2 linked regions of the Desulfopila inferna genome follow. The protein of the gene in region 2 interacts with the protein of the main gene of each other region in a pairwise test. Links are inferred from orthologs where the notes say so. Each region holds a gene or a part of one and is shown on either strand. Other genes may lie near its edges.

Evidence for each region. The genes of interacting proteins can lie anywhere in the genome.
Region 1: the proteins of JWG88_RS00830 (region 2) and sfsA interact in binary tests that used the Escherichia coli proteins (3 or more experiments, as listed by UniProt). The link is inferred for Desulfopila inferna from one-to-one orthologs.

What each region holds. Positions count from the first base shown.
Region 1 is NZ_JAFFQE010000008.1:218,160-221,759, forward strand. Bases 1-2,746 are described here. They hold sfsA (DNA/RNA nuclease SfsA), read right to left. Parts: upstream 1,850-2,746; coding sequence 1,151-1,849; downstream 1-1,150. Other genes in these bases: JWG88_RS18440 (dihydroorotase), read left to right, coding at 1-1,083; JWG88_RS18450 (type I glyceraldehyde-3-phosphate dehydrogenase), read left to right, coding at 2,043-2,746. Also shown: more of JWG88_RS18450, read left to right, coding at 2,747-3,263; rimI (ribosomal protein S18-alanine N-acetyltransferase), read left to right, coding at 3,266-3,600. UniProt on the Escherichia coli protein: Binds to DNA non-specifically. Could be a regulatory factor involved in maltose metabolism.
Region 2 is NZ_JAFFQE010000001.1:206,265-210,352, reverse strand. The notes cover bases 1,144-4,088. They hold JWG88_RS00830 (glutamate-5-semialdehyde dehydrogenase), read right to left. Parts: upstream 3,274-4,088; coding sequence 2,014-3,273; downstream 1,144-2,013. Other genes in these bases: proB (glutamate 5-kinase), read right to left, coding at 3,293-4,088; nadD (nicotinate-nucleotide adenylyltransferase), read right to left, coding at 1,370-2,014; JWG88_RS00840 (chemotaxis protein CheB), read right to left, coding at 1,144-1,276. Also shown: more of JWG88_RS00840, read right to left, coding at 71-1,143. UniProt on the Escherichia coli protein: Catalyzes the NADPH-dependent reduction of L-glutamate 5-phosphate into L-glutamate 5-semialdehyde and phosphate. The product spontaneously undergoes cyclization to form 1-pyrroline-5-carboxylate.

The sequences.
Region 1 (3,600 bases), on a different replicon or contig from region 2:
GAACCGGGCGCCGAGTATAAAGAGACAATCGAATCGGGCACACAGTCAGCGGCAGCCGGCGGATTTACCGCCGTTGCCTGTATGCCGAACACTGATCCCGTCAATGATTGCGCCGCAGTCACCCGTTTCATCCTGGAAAAGGCTGCAGGATGCAGCGCCCGGGTTTACCCGGTCGGTTCCATCAGTTCGGGTAGCGCAGGGAAAAGCCTGGCCGTATACGGTGAGATGAAGGATGCCGGAGCCGTGGCCGTGAGCGATGATGGCCTGCCCGTGCTGGACAGCCAGTTGATGCGCCGCGCCATGGAATATTCCACCAGTTATAACATGGTGGTTATCTCCCATGCCGAAGAAAGCTCGCTCAGCCGGAATGGCTGCATGAACGAAGGGGATACTTCTACCCGCCTCGGCCTCAAAGGGATTCCAGCCGCCGCCGAAAGCATCATGGTGTTCCGCGAGATCGCCCTGTCCGAGCTGACTGGTGTACCAATCCATATCGCTCATGTCAGCACAGCCGATTCCGTGGCTCTCATTCGTGCGGCCAAAAAGAGAGGCGTCAAGGTAACAGCCGAGACCGCCCCTCATTATTTCACCCTCACGGAAGAAGCCGTAATCGGCTATAATGCCAACGCCAAAATGAACCCGCCCCTGCGCTCCGCCCAGGATCGGGAGGAGATTCGCAGAGCCCTTGCCGACGGCACTCTCGATGCCATTGCCACTGACCATGCGCCACATTCGATCCTGGAAAAAGAGACGGAATTCAGCAGGGCCGCCAACGGCATCATCGGCCTGGAAACGTCGTTACCGCTGACACTCGCTCTGGTCAGAGAAAAAATACTCACTCCGGCCAAAATGATCGAACTGATGTCTGTCAATCCCGCAGCAATTCTAAACGTCCCCGGAGGCTCTCTCGCCCTCGGCAAACCCGCAGACCTTGTTGTGATCGATCCGGAAAAACGCTATCGTTTCAGCCAGGATGCCATAGTCTCAAAATCAAAAAATTCACCATTCCTCGACTGGGACCTCCAGGGAAGGGCCATGCTCACAATGGTAGGCGGCCGGATCACTCACGACGAACTGACATAGGTTCGAGAGCAGTCGGCAAGTGAAAGCCAGATATCAGAACAGTTGAGCGCAGACCACTGAGTTTTCTTCAGGAGAGATCCGATGGCAGCGATTTCAAAACGCTGATGCCTCGTGGTTCAACTTGCGCCTGATATACCAGTATCTTCACGCCACTTTCACACACTTGCCGCAGTACCTCGGCATAAAGCGGGTCAATATGGGCTGCCGGCCGAAATATTTCAGCATCGCCGCGCTGGACAAGAAAAAAAATGACTCCCTCATGTCCCTGCTCGCACAACCTGGCAAGTTCCAGGAGATGCCTGGTGCCTCTGGCGGTGACGGCATCGGGAAACATGGCGACCCTCTTCTCTACCAGGGTGCAGTTTTTGATTTCAATGAAAATCTTCCTGCCTCCACTTACCACCAATACATCCAGTCTGCTGCCGGGAGACACCGTGACCTCTCTCTGAATGGTTTCGATTTCGCTTATTTCGGCAATATCTCCCCTCTGCAGAGCCTCGACCACGATCCTATTGGTCAATCCAGTATTGACCCCGACCCAGGTCTTTTCCACTCGTATCATCTCCAGAGTAAGCGGATATTTTCTCTTGATGTTTCCCGAGCGGGAGAGATACACCCTGCTTCCCGGCACGGCACAGCCCCGCATCGATCCTGTATTTGGACAATAAACGGTTGAGGTTTGGCCATCCTCAAGAACCACATCGGCCAGAAAGCGCTTATATCTTTTAATCAATGTTGCAGCGATAAGTTTATTTTTATAAATCATTCCCACCTTACTGAAATTTAAGCCATATTAGTCCTGCTGTTTGTCCGGATTTCGGTTGCACTCATCTACTTCTGGTGATAGAATTTAAGCTGTTCCAGCATTATCATATCTCTATCCCAGTCGAGGGAAGTCTGCACAAATCCCCGAGGCAGTCGTCCAAGAACGGTATAACTCATAAAGGAGAATCATTGCCATGAAATTAGGAATAAATGGTTTAGGCCGAATAGGAAAGCTCTCATTGTGGCATCATGTTTCCAGAAAACATTTCCCGGAACTGGTGATCAACATTGGCAGAGAAGTCGGCAGGAATCTCGAAGATCTGGCGGCAGCGATCGAGAGGGATTCTTCCTATGGTCGCCTTGCCACCTATCTCCATGGCCATAAGGGCGGCAGAGTCATCGAGGAACTTGATAACGATACCGGAGCCATGCGAATAAATGGCGTTCCCGTAAAAATTCTGCGTGAGGCACGAAATCCCAGTCAGATTCCCTGGCAAGCCAATAATGTTCAACTGGTTGTCGACACCACCGGAGTTTTCAAAGACCCCACCGCGGATGCCGATGATGCCAAAGGCTCACTTCGCGGCCACATGCAGGCCGGTGCTGAAAAGGTCCTGCTTTCCGCACCGTTCAAAATCAAGGCCAAGGGTCTGGAGATGCCGGAGGACGCCGTTACCACCATTATGGGAATTAATGACGAGGACTACTCGGCGGGAAAGCATTCTCTCATTTCCGCGGCATCCTGCACCACCACCTGTCTTTCCTATATGATCAAGCCCCTGATGGAGTCCATCGGAGCAGAGAATTTCCTCAGTGCCTCCATGGTGACCGTTCATGCGGCAACGGGCAGTCAGCAGGTTCTTGACCGGTTGCCGGGTTCAGGCGCAACTGATCAGCGCAAGAACCGCTCCATTTTGAACAATATCATCCTGACAACTACTGGAGCCGCAAAAGCCCTCTCCCTGGTTATTCCAGAGATGAAGAACATCGGCTTCATTGCTGAGTCGGTTCGTGTCCCGACCTCCACCGGCTCTCTTATTGTATTGGTTCTCAATCTTCAGGATGAGATTGAGAGCCTCTTCAACCGGGCCCAGATAAACTCCATCTACGAAGAGTACGCGAAAAACAACAATTATCTGCAGTTCAGTAAAAATCAGAATGTCTCCTCTGATATCATCGGTGTCCCTGAGGCAGCTGCTGTTATTGAAGGCACCGAAACTCACACCCGAACCGCCACCATCAAGGTAAACCTGAAGTTGACTCAGGCCGGCAGCAGGCTTAGAGAAGATGATAATCCGATTCTCCAGGTACCGGTGACCCAGGCCGTCGTTTACGGCTGGTACGACAATGAACTGGGCAGCTATACCAATATGCTGGGCGACCTCACTGTTAAGATTGCCGGATCAATGGTCTAAGCTTGCTCTTTCGCATTCGCCCAGCCGGCGGGGAAGACGTTGCCGTTATTGCCGAAATCGAGCAAGCGGCGCCATCGGCCTGGCCCGCTTCACAGATTGAATTAGAACTTCAGCAGCTTAACGGAATCAGCTTGATAGCCTGCAGTGAAGCAGACGCCTGTGCAGCAGGCTGGTGTTGTGCCAGATACTGTCCGCCGGAGGCAGAACTCCTGAAGATCGCTGTAATACCTCGGTACAGACGATCGGGGGCCGCCTCACGTTTGCTTGCGGAACTGTTCAGGCAAATAGTCAAACGGGGGTGCAGTGAGATTTTCCTGGAGGTCCGCCGGAACAACCT
Region 2 (4,088 bases):
GCCATCAAAAATGAATGGGATCTATACATTGGCTCCTGAAGCCAAGCCGCTTATCCTGCAGGGTTATTGACTATGCAGTCACAATGGTATCTCGGTAATGAAGATGAATCCTGCCGATTATCCGGGCAAGACTGTCTTCATCTGTTGCCGTAAGTGCATTGAACTTATTCAGTATATTCTTTCCCATCGGTTTATTGAGGCATTTTGCGGGGTTTAATACCACAATAGTTCCATTGTTCTCAAGAAGCTTTATCAGTCCGAAATCTCCCTGCCGTTCCTTTCCGGAAAGAAATATTGCCGTAGTACGCTCCTTGAACACCGTGGCGATTGAATGGATTGTTTTATCTACAGGAAAATCCTCCACACCACTCTCTGAACATTTGAGAGAATAATCGGCACTGAAAGGTTTTAAGAAGATGTTTTCATTATCACAGCCGACATAACAGTTGCCACCCTGAATAGAGAGACCGTTTTTTATTCGGACAACATTCACAGTACTGATTTCGTCAAGATATTGAGCAAATGCATCAACATGCTCTACGGTACCATCGATAATAATAAATATTGCACCATTCATATCCTGATGAAGCTGCGGAACCAATTTGAGCAGATTAATAAATGCTCCTTCCCCGGCGACGATGATTGAGAGACAATTTGCCCTTCTATATTTATTTCGCTGTTCAAGAGAAATATATTCACCGCAGGTGGTGCATAATACCCCGCCCTGATCTTGATTTTCTGGTATAATCAGCTCTTCTTTCGACCCACATTCCTCACAGAAGACCAGAGTTTTTACCCGGGATTTTTTGCCGTCTTCTGCGGGCAGTTTGGCAAAGATCGGCTCAACTGCACCAATGGTTACTTCCGAGGCGCATATGACCTTTTCAGTGAGTTCTTCCCGCAAAAAACTGTCCGATGCAGTTGTATGAAAACTGTCTTTGCAGAAAAAATCTACTGCTCCATTTTTCAGGGCATCAAAACATCTCGCAGTACCGGCCTGAGTGATTCTTGAAAACATAATAGTTGGGGTGGGGATGTGAATCATGAGATGCTGCAGTGCGGTCATGCCGTCCATCAGCGGCATCTCAAAGTCCATGAGAATCACATCGGGCTTCACCTGTAAAATGAGTTCCAGTGCCTCAATGCCGTTTACCGCTTCACCGACCACTTCAATCTGCCGATGTCCCTTGAGTAATCGGCTGAGGATTGTTCTGTATTGTATGGAGTCATCCACGATGACGACTCGAACGTGATCCCTCTGCTCCGTCAAATCCATTTTCTTCAATTTAGATTTCCCCTCCAGTCCCCTGATGGTTTGATCTATTCCAGCCCGTGGATTCCCGGGTAGCGGCAGGGCAACTGCCGTCTATCATCTCCCGGAAGAATACAGGTTATGATCTTTAATATATTTAAATACGGCGGGTGCTATAGCATCCTTTGGCAAAGTGGAACTACCAGCAGTTTTTCGAATATCGGTTGATGATACGTCAGCTAATTCAAGCTCGAGATAATATATTTTGCGCTTTGACGAAGCATTATACCAGTGATCAACTTTCTTTTGGTAATGGAGTGATGCTATACATTCCTGCAGGTCACTAACAGTATAGCCTGGTCTGGCAGCAACGATAAAATGAACCTGGCCGATTACTTTTTCATACTCCTTCCAGGTATGAATATCAAGAAAAGCATCGATGCCGATTATAAAATAGTATTCAGTAGCGCAGGTATTTTTTTGCAGAAGATGATTCAGAGTGTCTACGGTATAGGTGGGAGGAGGCAGGTCTTTTTCTACTTCACATACGGAAAAACGGCTTTCACCTTCTGTTGCCAGAGTCAGCATTGCTACTCTATGGTGAAAGGCAGTCAGGTGTTTCCGCGACTTGTGGGGCGGAGAGGCTGCCGGTATGAAAACAACTTCTGCAAGACGGCAATATTCAAGGGCATGCCGGGCAAGTTCTATGTGACCGACATGAACGGGATCGAAAGTGCCGCCGAACAAACCTGTTGCCCGCATCAGCTTCTCACCTGCCCCTCGCCGAATACCACGAATTTTTTCGTGGTCAGCTCTTCAAGCCCCATTGGGCCATAGGCGTGCAGTTTGGTGGTACTGATACCGATCTCGGCGCCAAGACCGAGTTGGCTGCCGTCGTTAAATCGAGTTGAGGCGTTGACCATTACCGCCGAGGCGTCTATTTCCCGGACAAATTTATGTGCCAGAGAATAATCTTCTGTTAAAATACATTCGGTATGTTGTGAACCATATCGTTCAATATATTCCTTGGCCTCATCGTACCCCTCCACAACTTTCACCGTGAGTATCAGGTCCAGGAATTCAGTGCCCCAGTCGGAATCATCTGCTTGTTCGATGTTTGCCTCAATTTTCACGGCCTTCTCACAGCCGAGCAGCCGAACTCCGTGCCGATGAAGCGCCCCGGCTATGACAGGAAGGTAATGTTCTGCGATATCCTGATGGATCAGTAATCCCTCAAGCGCATTACATACACCCGGCCGCTGCACCTTCCCATTGAGGATAATCGGAGTGGCCTTGTCGAGATCGGCCAGCCGGTCGACAAATATATGACAAACACCTTTATAATGCTTTAACACTGGGATCCGGCTGTTTTCAGAAACGAAACGAATCAGGCCCTCACCACCACGGGGAATGAGAAGATCGATATATTTTTCCTGGCGCAGCAGTACAGAGACCGCTTCTCGTTCTTTAACCGGAATCACCTGGACTGTATTCTCATTGAGGCCGCAGAGAATAAGGGCCTCCTGCAGGACCCCAGCCAGAGCGTTATTGGAATGGAATGCCTCCGAACCTCCCCTGAGAATAACACAGTTACCGGCCTTAAGGCACAGGGCCGCGGCGTCCACCGTGACATTGGGACGGGATTCATAAATCATGCCGATCACTCCCAGGGGAACATTCATGCGTCCGACCAGCATTTCGTTGGGACGGCGAGCCAGTGAACTGATCCTGCCCACCGGATCCGGGAGTGAAATAACCTCTTCAAGACCGGCTATCATAGAATCTATGACAGCATCGGAGAGGTGCAGCCGATCCAGCATGGCCGAGGAAAGTCCTGCTTTTTTGCCGCTTTCCAGGTCCTTAGCATTTTCTTCTTGTATAAATGCTCTGCGTTTATCGAGCAGGTCGGCAATTTTGGCAAGCACCCTGTTCTTGATCTCAGATGAGGCAGATTGAAAAGCGCGCGAGGCCTGCCGAGCTCTCCGGCTTACAGAGATAATGTCTTTTTCCAGTGCATTCATATAATCCTCCGGTATACCATTACAAAATAACGAGGTTGTCCCTGTGAATGACGACATCACTCTCTCGATGTCCAAGTATATTTTGGATCTTTCCCGAGTTGGAACCTTTTATACGGTCTATCTCCTCTGCCCGGTAATTGGTAGTGCCTATGGCAATAATGCGACCTTCGCTATCAACACATTGAACGGACTCACCCACATTAAATTTTCCTTTGACAGAGACTATACCGGAGGGCAGCAGGCTTCTGCCGTTACAGCATATGGCCTGACCTGCTCCGCAATCCAACTCTAAAATACCTTTGGGCTTTAAAACGAAGGCGATCCACTGCTTCCTGCCCTGAAGTTTTCTTCCCTGGGGCAGGAAAAAGGTGCCTATCATTTCACCTGAAAATATTTTTTGTAGAATTCCTTCCATTCTCCCGGGTCCAATGAAAGATGAGCCACCCCCGGCAGCCACCTTTTTCGCCGCTAAAATTTTGCTGCGCATGCCGCCTGTTCCCAAGGCGCTCTTGCTATGGCCGGCCATTCGCTCAATGTCCTCGTTGACCTCGACAACTGTATGGACGGGTTCTGCAGTGCTGTCGGTCCCAGGATTTGCGGTGTAAAGGCAATCTACATCAGTCAGACAAATGAACATATCGGCTTCGATGAGATTAGTGACAAGTGCTCCCAGATTATCATTATCACCAAACTGGAGTTCCTCTGTTGCAACCGTGTCATTTTCATTAATAATGGGGATGACTCCCATTTTCAGAAGGGTGAAGATGGTATTTTTGAAGTTGACATACCTGTCTCTATGAGCAAGATCGGCATGC